Regions from separate parts of the Paraburkholderia kirstenboschensis genome, predicted to be linked through region 1. Evidence: riboswitches for the same ligand, from Rfam matches in the RefSeq annotation. Region 1 holds a riboswitch; each other region holds the start of a gene.
The links. Region 1 has a riboswitch for cobalamin ahead of RW095_RS39430 (TonB-dependent receptor domain-containing protein). Riboswitches for the same ligand answer to the same signal wherever they lie in the genome.
Positions count from the first base shown of each region.

Region 2: another riboswitch for cobalamin. It lies ahead of RW095_RS21075 (oxidoreductase); the one in region 1 lies ahead of RW095_RS39430 (TonB-dependent receptor domain-containing protein).
Region 3: another riboswitch for cobalamin. It lies ahead of cobA (uroporphyrinogen-III C-methyltransferase); the one in region 1 lies ahead of RW095_RS39430 (TonB-dependent receptor domain-containing protein).

Region 1 is NZ_CP136513.1:3,732,184-3,738,054, reverse strand. Features, by position in the region: gene RW095_RS39435 (FecCD family ABC transporter permease) at 1-695, opposite strand, end outside; gene RW095_RS39430 (TonB-dependent receptor domain-containing protein) at 723-2,666, opposite strand; cobalamin riboswitch at 2,762-3,042, opposite strand; gene RW095_RS39425 (ATPase) at 3,261-3,617, shown strand; gene RW095_RS39420 (cell division protein ZapA) at 3,614-3,928, shown strand; RNA gene ssrS (6S RNA) at 4,094-4,275, shown strand; gene RW095_RS39410 (EVE domain-containing protein) at 4,359-4,817, shown strand; gene RW095_RS39405 (SIMPL domain-containing protein) at 5,021-5,749, shown strand; gene lgt (prolipoprotein diacylglyceryl transferase) at 5,843-5,871, opposite strand, start outside.
Region 2 is NZ_CP136512.1:2,700,542-2,706,412, forward strand. Features, by position in the region: gene RW095_RS21065 (precorrin-2 C(20)-methyltransferase) at 1-673, opposite strand, end outside; gene RW095_RS21070 (precorrin-8X methylmutase) at 674-1,300, opposite strand; gene RW095_RS21075 (oxidoreductase) at 1,310-2,869, opposite strand; cobalamin riboswitch at 2,952-3,139, opposite strand; gene cbiE (precorrin-6y C5,15-methyltransferase (decarboxylating) subunit CbiE) at 3,223-4,482, shown strand; gene RW095_RS21085 (cobalt-precorrin-5B (C(1))-methyltransferase) at 4,488-5,576, shown strand; gene RW095_RS21090 (cobalt-precorrin-6A reductase) at 5,573-5,871, shown strand, end outside.
Region 3 is NZ_CP136512.1:12,641-18,511, forward strand. Features, by position in the region: gene cobW (cobalamin biosynthesis protein CobW) at 1-1,068, opposite strand, end outside; cobalamin riboswitch at 1,225-1,505, opposite strand; cobalamin riboswitch at 1,575-1,819, shown strand; gene cobA (uroporphyrinogen-III C-methyltransferase) at 2,050-2,817, shown strand; gene RW095_RS08725 (cobalamin biosynthesis protein) at 2,814-3,236, shown strand; gene cobO (cob(I)yrinic acid a,c-diamide adenosyltransferase) at 3,233-3,835, shown strand; gene RW095_RS08735 (cobyrinate a,c-diamide synthase) at 3,838-5,136, shown strand; gene bluB (5,6-dimethylbenzimidazole synthase) at 5,120-5,800, shown strand; gene RW095_RS08745 (hypothetical protein) at 5,806-5,871, opposite strand, start outside.

The sequences.
Region 1 (5,871 bases):
GGCACGATTGCAATCAGCACGACGACCAGCGCGACGAGCGCGGTCCACGGCAGCGCATTGCCATTGAGGTCGCCGGTAAGCCAGAACAACATGCCGCGCAAACGATTGTCGGGCGCGAGATTGAGCAGCAAGGTAATCAACGCGCCCCAGCCTGCCGCGATCACGGCGCCAGTCAACAGCAGGCGCGGCGACGTGTCCTGCGGTTCGCCGCGCCACAACTCGCGACGCGCAAGGCCGAGCAATAGAAGAATGGATACGAATGCGCCCGCGAATGCCGACGCATCGACGAGCCACCACGCGCAACCGGCGCTCATCGCGATGAGCGCGAAAGTTGCGGCGCCGCCCGATACGCCTAATACGTAGGGCTCAGCGAGTGGATTGCGCAACAACACCTGCAGCAGCGCGCCAGCCAATGCGAGCAATGCGCCGCAAGCAAAACCGGCCAACGCGCGAGGCAAACGCAGCGTGCGCACGATCTCGCCGGCGAGATCGGCAGAGTTTGCGTCGGACGCGCCCGCATGCAGCGGCGAAAGCGCCTCGATCACGCGCGCGGGCGCCAGCGCCACGCTGCCCAATGCGAGCGACGCCATCAGCACGGCAAGCGCGGCGACAGCAAGCACGAGCCAGATCGCGGCGGCGCGCTTCGCAGTCATCGCCTGAAGCGTGGCGGGCATTGAACCCGCGTGACGGCTCATCGGCGCGCTCTCAGCATGGCGCCGGCATCACTGCTGCTGCCAGCCGACCGTGACATATGCACCGCGCCGCGGCGAGTTATACGAGTAGGCCGTTTCATAGTCCTTGTTGAACAGATTCTGGATTTGCGCGGCCACGTGCCATGCCTTCGTGACGTTGTAGCGCGCGGCCAGGTTCACGACACCGTAGCCGCCGAGCTTGCCGCTGCTGTCTTCGCGCGGGCCGCTCACGATCCACTCGCCGCCCACGCGCCATCCTGCAATACTGCGATTCACCGTCAGCGACGCGAAACGCCGCGCGCGCCGCACGAGGTCAGTATCGTTGTCCAGGTCGACCGGATTTTGCAGCGTCACCGACGCGCGCACGTCGGTCTTGCCGACATGTCCGCTCCACGATCCTTCGAGTCCCTGCACTTTTGCATGACCCACGTTTTCGGCCAGATAGATCCCGGGCGTCACCTGCTCATAGTCGATCAGATTCGAATAACGCGTCTGGAAAGCACTCAAACGCATCACGCCGAGCGCATTGGACGCGTACTGCAACGCTGCTTCGATCGAATGACTGCGCTCCGGCTGGATCGACGGATTGCCGCTCAGCGGATAGTACAGATCGTCGAAGCTCGGCGCGCGAAACGAATCAGAATAGCTTGCGCTTAGCTTCCAACGCGACGTGATGTCGAAGCCATAGCCGAGATAGTAACTGTTCGCTCCGCCGAAATCGGAGTACTGGTCGCGCCGCAGGTTGGCCTGGATCTGGTTGCGCCCGAAGCGCGCCGTATAACCGGCGAAGCCCGAGTCGACATGGCGAGTGGGTGCGGCAAACGTATCCGACTCGAGGCTCTGGTCCAGATGCTCGTAGCCGACTTGCAGTTTCTGCTGCGCGGCCAGCGCGAAATCGTTCTGCCAGGTGTACTGGCGATTGTCCGTGTCGAAGCGGCCGTTATACAGACCGTTGGTGTTCGAGACGCTGCGGTCGTCGCCTTGCGCAACGATGAAGTGCGTGGTCCACCAATCGGTTAGCTTGCCGTTCGCGAATGCGGACAACTGACGCACTATCGTGTACAGATTGTTCAGATCGGTCGGCTCGCCGTACGCATTGTCGTAGCTGTTGTTGCCGTTCGACTGGAGATAGCGGACGCCCGCGTCCCACTTGTCGGTGAACTTATGGCGCAGCGAAGCCGAGATGCTTTCGTTCAGATAGCCGTTCGCATTGGGGTTCGCATTCGGCGCCTGTTGAGGATCGAGCGCGGAAAAGCCGTCGTCTTTCGAACGCGCGAGCGAGATGTTGAAGGTCGTGCGGCCGTCCTTGTCCAATGCGCCGTTCGCGCCGACCTGTTGCGTCTGCGTATGGTAGCTGCCGTAGCCCACGGAGAAATTGAAACGCGGCGGGTGATCGCCGCCGTCTTTCGTGAACACCTGGACCACGCCTCCGATCGCGCCGGAGCCATACAACGCCGACACATTGCCGTTCACGACTTCGACATGGTCTACCTGATCGAGCGGAATCTGCGCGATTTGCGCGGCACCGAGACTCACGGAATCGACGCGCACACCGTCGATGAGAACCAGCGATTGCGTCGACGACGCGCCGCGCAAGTACAGGCTCGCTGTCGAACCGGGGCCACCTGTGCGCGAGATTTGCGCGCCGGGCGCGAGTTGCAGCAGACCTGGCAGATCGGTTGCGGTGGTGTCGGCAATGTCCTGCTGATCGAATAGCGACGTTTGCGGGATCGTATCGGCGAGCGCTTGAGGTCCGCGCTCGGCGGTGACGACGACGGGCGACAAAACATCAGGCGAAGAATCGGCGATTGCGGTGGATGCAGGGCTTGTAGCGTTTATAGCGCTTGTAGCGGCTGATGCGATCGGTGCGACTGCATGCGACGGCGCAGACGAACTGTCGGCGGCTTGCGCATGCGCGAGCTGCGGCAGCCCTGCAAATGCGAGCAACGCCGCGCGGGCGATAGGGGACAGCATGAAGTGAGATTTCCCGTGGATGGCGTGCGCGGCCCGCTTCCCCGCAGGCCGTCGCGTAACGAGGCGCGAGCGCTTTTGACATGACATTTCGCAGGCGCGCGCCTCTCCCTCTGGCCGGTATCCGGGCTGACGACGCCCGATCCCGCCTTCCCACGCGTGACGCGCAGTGGCACACTCGCATGTTGAACCGGAACACGCGATGGGGATCGAACTGCAAACGCGAACTGCAAAGCACGAAGTGCAAAGCGAATGCGGTCGCTTACCGTTGCGGGGGCAGCGCAGGTTCGCGCGTTCTGGTGAACGGCGCGCCCTGCTTCCCGTTTAACTGCGCGCGCAATGAAATGCGCGCGCGGGCACCAGAGTGCGGCCAGTTTATGAGCGGCCTCGGGGCCAGTCAAGAATGCGGGTCACGACAGCGATTGATTCGGACAGGGGCGGAGTATTGTCCGACGCGATCTGTGACACACGAGTACTTTTTCTTCTTCAGTCGAAAAAAGCCTGCATAAAGCGGTGTTGTTACGTCTCGAAACGAGACAAATGTCGGAACGTGCGGCATTCCGCGCTAAAATGCGAGGTCTTTAGAGGACGCAGCACATGCTCACCGAACTCGAAACACTTTCACAGAATATCGGCAAGCTGATTGCGATCAGCCAGCGCCACAACGAAGCGCGAGTCGCGCTCGAAGAGCAGCTCGCCCAGTCGCGCGCCGAGGCAGAAGCCACGCGCACGGAACTTGCCATGGTGCGCGAGGAACGCGATGCACTGCAAGCGGAGCGCGACGCGCTGTCGGCCAAGATCGACGACGCTCAAGTGCGGCTCAATGCGATCCTCGAAAAATTGCCGCGTGCTCGCGGGCACAACGAGCCGGACAACCAGCTCGATCTGCTCGAGCCCGCTCAGCATGAAGTCGAAGCGGAGAGCGACGCCACTCGCCACGGAGAAAATGCATGACCACCAAGCAGATCGAAGTATCGATTCTCGGCGTGCCCTATCGTCTTGCCTGCTCGCCGGAAACGGAAGGCGCGCTGCTTGAAGCAGTCGCGCGAGTCGACGCTGAAATGTCGAAGATCCGCAATAACAGCAACGTGCGCGGCACGGATCGTATTGCTGTCATGGCCGCGCTGTCGCTGGCATCGGAACTGCTTAAGCTGCAATCGAGCGTGCGTCACGGAGAAGCATTTCCCGCCGAAGAAATCCGGCGTACAATGCATCGAATGAACGAACAACTGGGTACTGTGATCGAGCAGTACACCATGCAGTAAGCAGCAAGTTTGCAAGGCGGTTTGCAAGTGAAGGTGGCTGGTCCTCGGGTCGGCTGCTGATTCAACCAGGTGGCTCAGGAAGTAGCTGAGCAAAGCGCGTGAGAGCATCCACGATGTAACACTCGGCAAACGTTTCACCTGAATAGTTTTAGCTTGATCGGTTTAGCTTCCCTGCCTGGTTCGCCAAGGTCATATATTCCTTGAACCAATGCCATGTGCACGGTTGCGGAAATTTGTAGCACGGGCGTGCGCGTCACTCTGTCTGATGTACCCGAAGTGCTGCTAACTGCGACCAATTCTGAACCCCCGGTTCAGGATGCCGGCCTAGCGGCCAAGGCGGGGACCTTATTTGGAACGGCATCGGACTACGGTCCGGTGCCGTTTTTGTTTGTGCTCCCGGGTTTTCCAACCTTAACGTTCCCTTCGATTCATGCGCTACTGGCTAATGAAGTCCGAACCGGACGAAGCAAGCATCGACCATCTTGCCAACGCACCGCACCGTACGTTGCCGTGGACCGGTGTGCGCAACTATCAGGCGCGCAACTTCATGCGCGACGCGATGCAGGTCGGCGACGGCGTGCTGTTCTATCACTCGAGTTGTCCCGAGCCTGGCATCGCCGGGATCGCTGAGGTGGCGTCCACCGCTTACCCGGACCCGACTCAGTTCGACAAGAAGAGTCCTTACTACGATCCCAAGTCGTCGCAGGAAACGCCGCGCTGGCTTCTCGTCGATGTCGTCTTCAAGAAGAAGATTCCGTTGATTCCGCTCGCCGCGTTGCGCGAGCACGAAGAGCTGAAAGACATGCGCGTGCTTGCGAGAGGCAACCGTCTGTCCATCACGCCGGTTACAGAAGCCGAGTGGCGTTTCATTACGAAGCAACTCGCTTGAGTTCGCCAGTGCTCGCTGCAAGAGCCCCGCGAGCGATGTGGCCAACCGATGCTCATAGCACGGTTAAATTGGGGAACCAAGCTCAGGTTACAAGCGCCTAACGCACTTGCAAACGGACTACCAACGGCGCACGAAGCGCCGTGCCGTTGCATCGCGCCTGTCCGATCGTGCGCAACCCTGTTCAAGCAAGGAGTTCCACACAGATGAAAAACACCGCACGTGCACTCGCTTTCGCGCTTGTCTGCGCCGCGCCTGCAGCCCTCGTGCTCACGCCCGCTATCGCACGCGCGCAGAGCGTCGCGCCCTATCAACCGGCGGGCGTGCTATCGCTGAACGCGCAGGCCAGCGCGGAAGTGCCTCAAGACGTCGTCGAGATCACGCTCTTTTACGAGCAGGAAGCGAGCGATCCGTCGGCGCTTACGTCAACGCTGAACCAGCGCGCCGATTCGGCATTGCAAAAAGCCAAAGGCGTGAGCGGCGTGACCGCACGCACCGGTTCGTTCTCGATTTATCCGTCCACTGATCGCGATGGCCGCATCTCCGCATGGCGCGGCCGCACGGAGGTCGTGCTCGAGTCGCACGACTTCGCCGCGGCGTCGAAGCTCGCGGGGCAAATGGCGCCCATCATGCAGGTCGGCAATGTGCAGTTCTCGCTGTCGCCTGCGGCGCAGCGAGCCGCTGAACAAAAGCTCACCGGCGATGCGATCAAGTCGTTCCGTGAGCAGGCGGCTTCGTCCGCGCAGGCGTTCGGCTACAGCGGCTATTCGATTCGCGAGGTCAACGTCGGACATAACGGCGCAATGCCGCGGCCCGTCATGATGATGAGCGCGCGCGCCATGGGCGCCGACGCCAAGATGTCGGCACCCGTGCCAATTGAAGGCGGCACGTCCACGGTAACGGTGAATGTATCGGGCTCAGTGCAGATGAAGTAACGCGCGGTCAACGCGCTGCCCGTGCGGCGGCACACGCAAAAACGCCACGGCATGCCGTGGCGTTTTTTTATCCGGCGAACACAACGTACCGTGTCATGGCAGCGCGTGCGCCGGTTCGCCGC
Region 2 (5,871 bases), on a different replicon from region 1:
CGGCGAGCGGGACGATGCGCTGGTTGCCCATCGTCGCCCGCTCGACGTACAGCGCGCGGTGCGCGAGCCCGAGTTCGCCGAGCACGCGCCGCACCTTGTCGAAATTGCGCCCGAGTTTCATCACGACAGCGGCGTCCGCATCCGCGAGACGGCGGCGCAGTTCGTCTTCCGGCAGCACGCCCGAGAGCACCGACAGGCTCTGGTTGCGATATACGAGCGGCGCACCGAGCACGGCCGCGCCGCCGAGCATCGAGCAAACGCCCGGCACCACTTCGCTCTCATAGCGCGCCGCGAGCCGGTCGTGCAGATACATGTACGAGCCGTAGAAGAACGGATCGCCTTCACAGATCACGGCGACGTCGCGCCCCGCATCGAGATGTGCCCCGACGATTTCAGCGGCGGTATCGTAGAAGTCGGCGATGATCGCTTCATACGACAGCGGCGGCTCCAGCGCTTCGGTCGTGACGGGATACACGAGCGGCAGTTGCTGCTGCGCGTCGTGCAAATGCGCTTCGATGATGCTGAACGCGTTGCCCTTCTTGCCCTTCGCCACGAAGTAGGCGACCACGGCCGCCGCCTTGAGCAGACGCAATGCCTTCAGCGTGATGAGTTCCGGATCTCCGGGACCGACACCGAGCCCATACAGACGCCCTGCACGTTGTTGCGCTGTCATTTATTCAACCTCCGTTGCCAGCGCGTTGACAGCGGCCGCAGCCATCGCACTGCCGCCGCGTCGGCCATGCACGACGACATACGGCACGCCGCGGCTGTTCGCGGCGAGCATCGCTTTCGATTCCGCCGCGCCGACAAAGCCGACCGGGAAGCCCAGAATCAGCGCGGGCTTCGGCGCGCCTGCGTCGAGCATATCGAGCAGATGAAAGAGGGCAGTCGGCGCGTTGCCGATCACGACGACGCTGCAGGCCAGATGCGGGGGCCACAATTCGAGCGCGGCGGCCGAGCGCGTATTGCCGAGTTCGCGAGCGAGCGCGGGCACTCGCTCATGCGTGAGCGTGCAGATCACGTCGTTGTTCGCCGGCAACCGCGCGCGCGTGATGCCTTGCGCGACCATGCCGGCGTCGCAGAGAATCGGCGCGCCTTGCGCGAGCGCCGTGCGGCCTGCTGTGCCGGCATTATCGGAGAACGCGAGATCGTCGATCACATCGACCATCCCGCAAGCGTGGATCACACGCACCGCGAGTTTTTCGAGGTCGGCGGGAATGCGCGACAGGTCGGCTTCGGCGCGGATCGTCGCGAAAGATTGGCGATAGATCTCCTGACCGTCGCGAATGTAATCAAGCATCGGTGTCACTCATGTGTCGCTTCGGACAAGGCGCGCGAGCGTATCGGCGGCCTGTTCGACTGTCAGTTGGCGCGCGACGCATTGACCGAAGCCGGGGCCCTGGTCGCGTCGGAAAAGGTCGTAGATGCCGGGCGCCGCGGCGAGCAGCGTGTACGGTGCGCAATGCGCGGCTGCACACGAGCGCGGACAACCGCTCAAATGCACGTCGACGCCGGCCGGCAGGCGCTTCGCGAGAGCCAATGCATCGGCTTTGGTATCCGCGAGGCTTTTCGCGCAGCCGGTGGAACCGGCGCACGCGATCAGGCGTGTCATGGCATCGGCGGAATCGCATGCGAGGCCCAGCGCGTTCAGCGCCGCAAGCACCGCGGGCACTGCGGGCGTTCGGATGTCGGGCAGCAATACGCTTTGCCACGGCGTGATGCGCAGCGTGCCGTCGCCGTGTTGTTGCGCGAGTGCGGCGAGGCCGTGCAGTGTGGCCGCGTCGATGCGGCCGAGCGGCGGCTGACCGCCGGCATGCCAAGTATCCGCGACGCGTTGCGTGTGTGCGCCGAGGCGCAATGAAGCATCGGCGGTCGTGCTGCGGCGCCAGTCGGCGAGCGTCGCGTCGCGTGTCAATGGAAAATCCACGTACGTTTGTGCATGCTGCAATATTGCGTCCGCCGAATGCGTGTCGAGCAGATGGCGCATACGCGTGGCGTCGGCAGCGGCAAGATCGAGAAACGTATGCAGCAGCGCGCGCACGAGCGCCGGAACTTGCGAGGGCAGTACCGAGGCCAACGCGCCTGTCGCATCCGCATGCGGTTTTTCAGACGAGCCCTCAGCTTTGCCTGATGATGGTGACGGCGATGTCGAGTTCCCGCCGATGTGCGTGTTCGCGCTCGCGCTTGCATCAACGGACGGGCAGCCCGCAAGTCCAAATATGAAGCGCACGTCACCGCCAGAATCTTGCGCCGCCGCGAGCCACACGTCATGCGGGTGGTCCACTCTTGCGAGCCGCTCGCCGCCGTCGAGCAACAACGCGAATTTCGGCGATAGCGCCGCGAAACGCGCTTCGCTTTGCAGCAGCGCGAGAAGCGCGGTGCACAGAGGTCTGGTGTCGAACAGTGCGGACGGGTCGCGTCCCGCAGTCGGGCTGATCATGACGTTGCGCACGTCGTCAGCAGCGGATGCTTTGAGTGCGTGCGCGTTTCGATCTCCATCGTGATCGTCTGCGGCGGAATCGGTCGGCGCTGCACCGCCCATTCCTGCAGAGCCGCTTGCAGCGCTCGGTCCGAGCCCCGCATCGAGTAGCGCGGCAACAAGCGCAGCTTCATGTCCGGCACGAACGCCGCGCAACTGCAGATTCGCGCGATTCGTCAGTTCGATTGCGCCCGCCGCATGCTGCGCGCTCGCATTCGCGATTGCCTCGGCCTGAGCCGCGCTCAACTCGCCGCCTGGCAGCTTGATCCGGCAGATGCCGCCATCGCGCGCGGCGACGATCCGCAGCAGGCCCGGACACGCCGAGGGCCGCAGCGCAGATGCCGCGTCAGGCAAGACGGTGGAGGGCGAAGCTGGATTCAAGACGGACACCGGGTTAGCGTCGCGCGACGGCCCGAGCAAGCGATCAAGCGGCATTGCTGCGGCATCGGTACACCCCGCCCGATGTTGGCTGGCACGAACAGTCTCGCCGGCAGGTCTCCTGGCTGGCAGGTCGTCGTCCGCCGCGGCCTTCCCGGTTGAACCAGTGGCGCCAAGCGCAGGCGGACTCGCTGCATACAGTTGCGGGGGCAGCCACAGCGGCAATGTTCCCGCTGTGTTCCCTGTTAGGCCCCGAAGGGCACCGGCGGCTGTATTATGCCTTTTTTCGGATAGCACAACGAGGCTGGACGCTTTGACCGGCGTGGCGCAGTGCATTGTTTGAGATACAAAATGAGGAAGGGTGCATGTCGGCGTGGCTGACGGTGGTGGGCATAGGCGATGACGGCTTCGCCGGTTTGGGGCGGCCCGCGCGGCGTGCGTTGCTCGAAGCGTCGGTGATTTACGGCGGCGAACGTCATCTGTCGATGTTGCCCGCGCGGCTGGCCGCGCGCCGCGCCGCGTGGCCGCGCCCGTTCGATCTCGCGCCGCTGCTGGCCGAGCGCGGCGGCTCCGTGTGCGTGCTGGCGAGCGGCGATCCGATGCTGTTCGGCGTCGGCGCGACGCTGGCTAGACAGTTGCCGGCCGACGAACTGCGCGTGTTGCCCGCGCCGTCGTCGTTATCGCTCGCTGCCGCGCGGCTCGGCTGGCCGTTGCAGGACGTGGCCACCGTGTCGCTGGTTGGGCGGCCGCTGCCCACCTTGAACGCTTGTTTGCACGACGGCGCCCGCGTGTTCGTGCTCAGCGCGGACGGGCGCACACCCGCCGCGCTCGCCGATCTGCTGAACGCGCGCGGTTTCGGCGCAACACGGATGACCGTGCTAGAACATCTTGGCGGCGACGACGAGCGGCACATCGACGGCCGCGCGGATCAATGGTCCGCGGGCGATGTCGCCGCGCTGAATCTGGTCGCGCTCGAATGCCGCGCCACCGAAGGCGCGCCGCGTCTGCCGCTCACCTGCGGCTTGCCGGACGACGCGTTTCGTCACGACGGCCAGCTCACCAAACGCGATGTGCGAGCGATCACGCTCGCGCGACTCGCGCCGACGCCCGGCGAATTGTTGTGGGACGTGGGTGCGGGGAGCGGCTCGATCGGCATCGAATGGATGCGCGCGCATCCGACTTGCCGGGCGATCGCGATCGAAGGGCACGCGGAGCGTCAGCGCTTCATCGAGCACAATCGCGATGCGTTGGGCGTGCCTGGACTGCAGCTCGTGGCGGGCCGTGCGCCGCAAGCGCTCGAAGGGTTGGCCGCGCCGCACGCGGTGTTTATCGGCGGAGGCGTGACGGTGCCGGACGTGCTTGAAACGTGCTGGGAAAATTTGCGCGACGGCGGCCGGCTGGTTGCGAATGCGGTCACGTTGCAAGGCGAGGCGGCGCTCGCAGCATGGCGCGACAAATATGGCGGCACGCTCACGCGAATCGCGCTTTCGGACGCTCAACCGCTCGGCGGATTCGATACGTGGCGGCAGGCGCTGCCGATCACCTTGTTCGACGTGGTGAAGCGTTGCGCTGCCGATGGTGCCCAGAGTGTTGTTGGCTACCCCAACGCTGCTTCACCGGCGTGACGCTAATGCGCGACGAAACGCCCGAACAACCCGCGCCGCTGCGCAGCGGCTACACGACCGGCAGTTGCGCAACCGCGACGTCGCTGGCGGCGGCCCGTCTGCTGCTCGCGGGTGTGGTCAGCGAGGTAGCCGAAATCGTGTTGCCCAAAGGCCAGCATGTGCCGATGCCGCTCGTCTTCTGCCGGCTGACCGATGACGGCGCAGAAGCCGGCACGATCAAGGATGCCGGCGACGATCCCGACGTCACGCACGGCGCTGTGGTGTTCGCGCGCGTGCGTCTGGTCCCCGGGCCAGGCGTTGTGTTCCGAGCCGGACCGGGCGTGGGCACGGTGACGCGCGCGGGGCTGACGCTCGCCGTCGGCGAGCCGGCGATCAACCCGGTGCCGCGCAAAATGATGAGCGAGCATCTTGCAGAACTCGCCAGCGAGCATGCATATGGCGGCGGCTTCGAAGTGACCATTGGCGTTGAAGACGGCGAAGCGCTTGCGCTCAAGACGATGAACCCGCGGCTCGGGATTGTGGGCGGCCTGTCGATATTGGGCACGACCGGCATCGTGCGGCCGTTTTCGTGCTCGGCTTATATTGCGTCGATTCATCAGGGCATCGACGTTGCGCGCGCTAACGGCTACACGCATCTTGCCGCGTGCACAGGCAATGCGAGCGAAGACGCGATGCGCTCACACTACGGATTACCCGACATTGCACTGATCGAAATGGGCGACTTCGTCGGCGCGGTGCTCAAGCATATGAAGCGCGCGCCGGTCGAGCGCCTCAGTATTTGCGGCGGCTTCGGCAAGCTGAGCAAGCTCGCGGCGGGCCATCTCGATCTGCATAGCCGCAACTCGAGCATCGATCTGCAACGGCTCGCCGAATGGGCCGCCGAACAGGGTGCGAACGACGCGCTGCAATCCGCAATTCGCGCAGCCAATACGAGCCAGCAAGCGGTCGCGCTAGCGCATGCGGAGCAGGTGCCGCTCGGCGATATCGTCTGCGCGCACGCGCTTGCCGTCGCACGCGAAATCGTGCCGCCGCAGGTGAACGTCGAGATGTTTGCAATCGACCGCGCGGGCAAGCTGATCGGAGTCGCGCGATGACGAGAGTCCTGCTGCTCGGCGGCACCGGCGACGCATTGCGGATCGCCCGGCAGCTCACTTCCCGCGACGTGTACAGTCTCGCGGGACTCGGCAAGGTGCCCGACGATCTGCCATGCAGCGTGCGGGTCGGCGGCTTTGGCGGCAGCGAAGGCATGGCGCGATACATCGCAGATGAAGACATCGGCCTCGTGATCGATGCGACGCATCCTTACGCGGCGCAGATCAGCGCGAACGCAGTGAAGGCGGCTCGTCACGCGCGGGTGCCGTGCTGGGCGCTGCGTCGACCGGCGTGGCA
Region 3 (5,871 bases), on a different replicon from region 1:
GTTCGACAAGCCCAGCGCCGCGTCGAACGCGCGTTGCAGCGCGGCCTGGTCGAGGTCTTCGCCGATCAGCACGAAGCGGCTTTCGCCCGCCTCGCCGGCTTGCCAGCGTCGGTCGAAATAACTGTCGAAGCGCCGGCCCACGCCTTGAATCACGAGACGCATTGCTGCGCCCGGCAAGGCCGCGAAACCCTTCACACGGTAAATGGTGTTGCTCTGAACGAGCGCTTGCAGCGCGGCGATTACCGCGTCGCGCGACAGCGCGTTTGCATGCACGACCACCGAATCGAACTCATCGTGATGATGATCCGCGTCGTCCGCCGAACCGTGATGGTCGTGGCGCAAATGAATCGTTTCTTCCGAGGCCGCTTCGAGCCCGAACAGCGTGTGCAGATCGAGCTGCCCCATCTGCGCGCGCACGACCTTCACTTGCTGCGGAATCTCTTCGCGTATCAACGCTTCGACCGCGTTCTGACGAGCCTCATCGAGCAGATCTGTTTTATTCAGAATCACCAGATCGGCTGAGGACAATTGATCTTCGAACAACTCGTGCAGCGACGATTCATGATCCAGATTGGGATCGGCTTTGCGCTGCGCGTCGACGGCGAGCGGGTTTTCTGCGAACTGGCCGCTCGCGGCAGCGGGGCCGTCGACCACGGTAATCACCGCATCCACGGTGAAACTGTTTTTGATCTGCGGCCAGTTGAACGCCTGCACGAGAGGCTTCGGCAACGCGAGCCCCGATGTTTCGATCAGCACATGGTCGATCTGCTCACGGCGCTCGACGAGCTTTTCCATCACCGGAAAAAATTCCTCCTGGACCGTGCAGCAGAGGCAGCCGTTCGCGAGTTCATACAATTGCCCTTCTGTTTCGACACCGTTCTCGTCGCAACCGATGCCGCAACCCTTCAGGATTTCGCCGTCAATACCGAGCTCGCCGAACTCGTTGACGATCACCGCGATGCGCTTGCCGCCCGCATGCTGAAGAATGTGCCGCAAGAGCGTGGTCTTGCCGCTGCCGAGAAAGCCCGTGACGATGGTGACGGGGATCTTGCGCATTTGAGTTTGCATCGTGAGGTCCATTCCAGAAGTTGCAGGCGCCGGCCGGCGTAGTGGGCACGCATGAGGTCAAGCGCGCGCCTCTGGCATGAACGACGGCCTTGCTACAACAGGAAAACGCAGAAAACGGGTGTGAGGGCATGAGCGCAGCGCCGCATCCCCGCGACGTTCGCCCTTCGTGTTCCGGCCGGTATCCGGGCTGGCGAAAGCGCCGCTTCCCCTTCCCGAACGAGTGATTTCTCGCCCAGTGGTGATATGCCCACGCGGCCTTGCGCGTGGACATCGAAGCCGGCACTGCGGCGCCATGCGAACGGCCATGACGTCACTTTTCGCTTACCGTTGCGGGGGCAGCACAGGTTGGCCCAAACCGTGACAGGCGGGCGCCCTGTTTCCCGTTTAACTGCATGCGCACGAGCGCGCACACGAGCACCAGAAGTGCGTGCGAGTGTAGGCCCACCGTCTGGCGCCGTCAAGGAAACGCGGGCCCGGCGCGCTTATCGCACGGGCTTCTCGTGTGCTATCGTATGCGCGCGTTTGGTGCCCGCACATGCATTCGCGTGTGCAGTTAAACGGGAAACAGGCAGCGCTCCTGCGCTCAATCTGTGCTGTCCCCGCAACGGTAAGCGACCTGCGGTGCAATGTTCATGCTGCACCGCGCATGCGTTTTCGATGCCACTGTCCGATACATTCGAATGAATGCGGACGGGAAGGCAAAGCGCGTGAGGCCGCCAGCCCGGATACCGGCCAGACGCGGAGGCGGCCGCGCGTTTCACGACGTCACGCCGCCGGCAGCCGGAATCCGCGAGGGACGGATGTGAAGGCGCTGAAGCACGATGCAGCGACCGGGTCCGCACCCGCGCGTGCCGTCGTGCGTGAAGACACCGCTTGAATGACTTCGATCTCCACTCAATTGGGCCCATTCGCGTGCCGCTCCGCATGGTGCGTGTCGGTGTGGCGCGCAACGTCGTTGCCGTGCACGATTAGCGAGCCGCGATGACACGCGCGTGGCTGATCGGCGCAGGTCCCGGCGACGTCGAACTGATGACGCTGAAGGCGACGCGCGCCCTCGCACAAGCCGACGTGATACTCGTCGACGATCTCGTGAATCCCGACGTGCTGCAATTCGCGCGCGCCGATGCGTCAGTTCTCTATGTCGGCAAACGCGGCGGTCATCCGTCGACGCCGCAAGAAGGCATCGTCGCGCAAATGCTCGAGCATCTGCGTGCCGGGCGCAGCGTCGCGCGGCTCAAGGGCGGCGATCCGTTCGTGTTCGGCAGAGGCGGCGAAGAGCAGCAGGCGCTGCATGCCGCAGGTATCGAAGTGGAGATCGTCAGCGGAATCACAGCGGGAATCGCGGCGCCCGCGGCTATCGGCATTCCGGTTACACACCGCGATCACGCGCAAGGCGTGATATTCGTGACCGGCCACGGCGCGGGCAGCAGCGAGCCGGATTGGGCCGCGCTCGCCGCCACCCGCATGACCCTCGTCATCTACATGGGCATGCGGCGGCTGAACGACATCGTCGGCGCATTGCTCGCGGCCGGCATGCGCGCCGACACGCCGTGTGCGGCAATCGAATCGGCCACGCGTCCGGAGCAACGCCATGCACTTTCCACCCTCGGCGAATTTGCCGATGCCGTCGCGCGTGCGGGACTCGGCTCGCCTGCGATCGTGGTGATCGGCGGCGTCGCGTCGCTGGCGCTCGCGCGTGCCGCCGCGGCAAGCTCATCGGATGCGGCGTCTTCGCCGGACGCGAAATGAAAACGCTTAGCGTGGGCATCGGCTGCCGCCTGCATACATCGGCGGACGAAATCGAAACGGCGGTGCGCGCAGCGCTCGGTTCGCACGCCTTCGAAGAGATTGCAACGGTAGCCTCTATTGAAACGAAAGCGGACGAACAGGGCCTGCTGGAATTCTGCGCGCGTCACGGGTTGCCGCTGCAAGTGTTCAACCGCGAGCAGATTGCCGCGATCAGCGTTCACGAACCGTCGGTCGCCGCGCGCGAGCATCTCGGCGTGGACGGCGTGTGCGAACCGTGCGCGTTGCTCGGGGTGGCCGCCGCCCGCACCGCGCGTCTGATCGCTCGCAAAACCGTTTACGCTGGTGTCACCGTGGCGATTGCTTCGACCGAACCCGCACAAGCAGACACTGTCACCATCATCCAACAGGACCTTCCATGAAGACCGATCGCGAATCGCACCAACGCATGACCGAACGCCGGCGCGAAGGCCACGAAAAGAAGCAGGCCAACGCGACCGTCGAAAAGGGTCTGCTGATCGTCAACACCGGCACCGGCAAGGGCAAGACAACCGCCGCCTTCGGCATGGCCGTGCGTGTGCTAGGCCACGGCATGCGCCTTGGCGTCGTGCAGTTCATCAAGGGCGCGCTGCATACGTCGGAGCGCGACTTCCTCGGCGCAATTGCCAACTGCGACTTCGTGACGATGGGCGACGGCTACACCTGGAACACGCAGAACCGCGACGCCGACATCGCCACCGCGCGCAAAGGCTGGGACGAAGCACGCAGGATGATCGAAAGCGGCGATTATCAGATGGTCATCCTCGACGAACTGAACACGGTGCTCAAGTACGAATATTTGCCGCTCGACGAAGTGCTGTCCGTCATCAACGCGCGTCCGGCGATGCTGCATGTGGTCGTGACCGGCCGCCACGCGCCCGACGCGCTGATCGAAGCCGCCGACCTCGTCACCGAGATGCGTATCGTCAAGCATCCGTACCGCGAGCAAGGCGTCAAGGCGCAGCGCGGCGTGGAGTTCTGAAGGTGTCCGCCTGCCCCGCGCTTTTTATCAGCGCGCCCGCGTCGGGTCAAGGCAAGACCACGATTACCGCGGGCCTCGCGCGCTACCATCGGCGACTGGGGCGGCGTGTGCGCGTGTTCAAGACCGGGCCCGACTTTCTCGATCCGATGATCCTCTCGCGCGCAAGCGGCGCGCCTGTGCTGTCGCTCGATCTGTGGATGGTCGGCAGGGACGCCTGCCGCAATCTTCTCGCGCAGGCGGCGGACGAAGCCGACCTGATCCTGATCGAAGGTGTGATGGGTCTCTTCGACGGCACGCCGAGCAGCGCCGATCTCGCGACCGCTTTCGGCGTGCCGGTACTCGCGGTGATTTCGGCCAAGGCGATGGCGCAGACCTTCGGCGCGGTCGCATTCGGCCTCGCCAATTTCCGGCCTCAGGTGCCGTTTCATGGCGTGCTCGCAAACCGCGTCGGCTCCTCGCGTCATGCGCAAATGCTCGAAGAGGCGTTGCCGCCCCCGCTACGCTGGTGCGGGCACATTGCCGCCAGCGACGAAATCGAATTGCCCGATCGCCACCTTGGCTTGCATCAGGCCGCGGAAATCGACGATCTCGACGCGCGTCTGGATCGCGCCGCCGACGCGCTCAGTCATACAGTGCTGGCCGAGTTGCCGCCCGCCGTGGAGTTTGGCCCGCCCACACCGCAAGTACTTCCGCGCCTTCTGCACAACAGAAAAATTGCCATCGCGCGCGATGCCGCTTTCTCGTTCATCTACCCGGCCAACGTCACGCTGCTCGAAGCGCTCGGCGCCCATGTCCACTACTTTTCGCCGCTCGCCGACGAAGCGTTGCCCTCCGACACCGACGCGTTGTATCTGCCCGGCGGATATCCTGAACTGCACGCGGCGGCGCTCGCCGCGAATGCCCGCAGCGCCGCGGCCATCCGCGCGCACGCGGCGGCCGGCAAACCGCTCGTCGCCGAATGCGGCGGCATGCTATATCTGCTCGATATGCTCACCGACACGCAAGGTGTCAGCACGTCGATGCTCGGCCTGCTGCCCGGTCACGCGACGATGCATACACGCTTCACGGGGCTCGGCATGCAACAGATCGACAGCATGCATGGTCCAATGACCGGCCACACGTTTCACTACTCGAAGCTGAGCATGTCGCTCTCGCCGTTGCGTTCAGCCACGCGGCCTCAAGGCGATGCACCGGGCGAGGCTGTATATCGCGTCGGCTCGATTGTCGCGACTTACATGCACGCTTACTGGCCCTCCAACCCGGCCTTCACGGCCGCTCTGTTCAATGGCGAAGCCTTTTAACGAAGCCGACCGCGACGCGGTCTATCGCGCGATTTACGAGCGCCGCGACATGCGCCATTTCGTGCGCGATCCCGTCGATGCCGCGGTATTGCAGCGTCTGCTCGATGCCGCGCATCATGCGCCGAGCGTGGGCTTCATGCAGCCGTGGCGCATCGCGCGCATCACCGATCCCGGCTTGCGTAGCGCCTTGCATGCGAACGTCGAAAGCGAACGGCTTGCCACCGCCGACGCGCTCGGCAAACGCCGCGAAGAGTTCATGAAGCTGAAAGTGGAAGGCATGCTGGAATGCGGAGAACTGCTCGTCATGGCGCTGATGGACGGCCGCGAGCGGCACATTTTCGGCCGCCGCACACTGCCGGAAATGGACCTCGCATCGGTGGCGTGCGCGATCCAGAACATGTGGCTCGCCGCCCGCGCGGAAGGGCTCGGCATGGGCTGGGTGTCCCTGTTCGACGTCGACGCAGTGCGCCGGCTTCTGCGCATGCCGGAAGGCGCGCGGCCCGTCGCCATACTGTGTCTTGGCCACGTCGACCATTTTTATAGCGAACCGATGCTGCAAACCGAGCGATGGGCGGAGCGCACGCCGCTCGCCGATTGCGTGTTTGAAAACCGCTGGCCCGAAGATCCGATACCGCAGGAGCAGTCACCGCGCGATCCGCTGTAGCGGTGTTATTTTTGGAGCGGCGTCACCGAGACCACGTCCGGCACGCCGCGCTTTTCATTCGTGCGCAACCT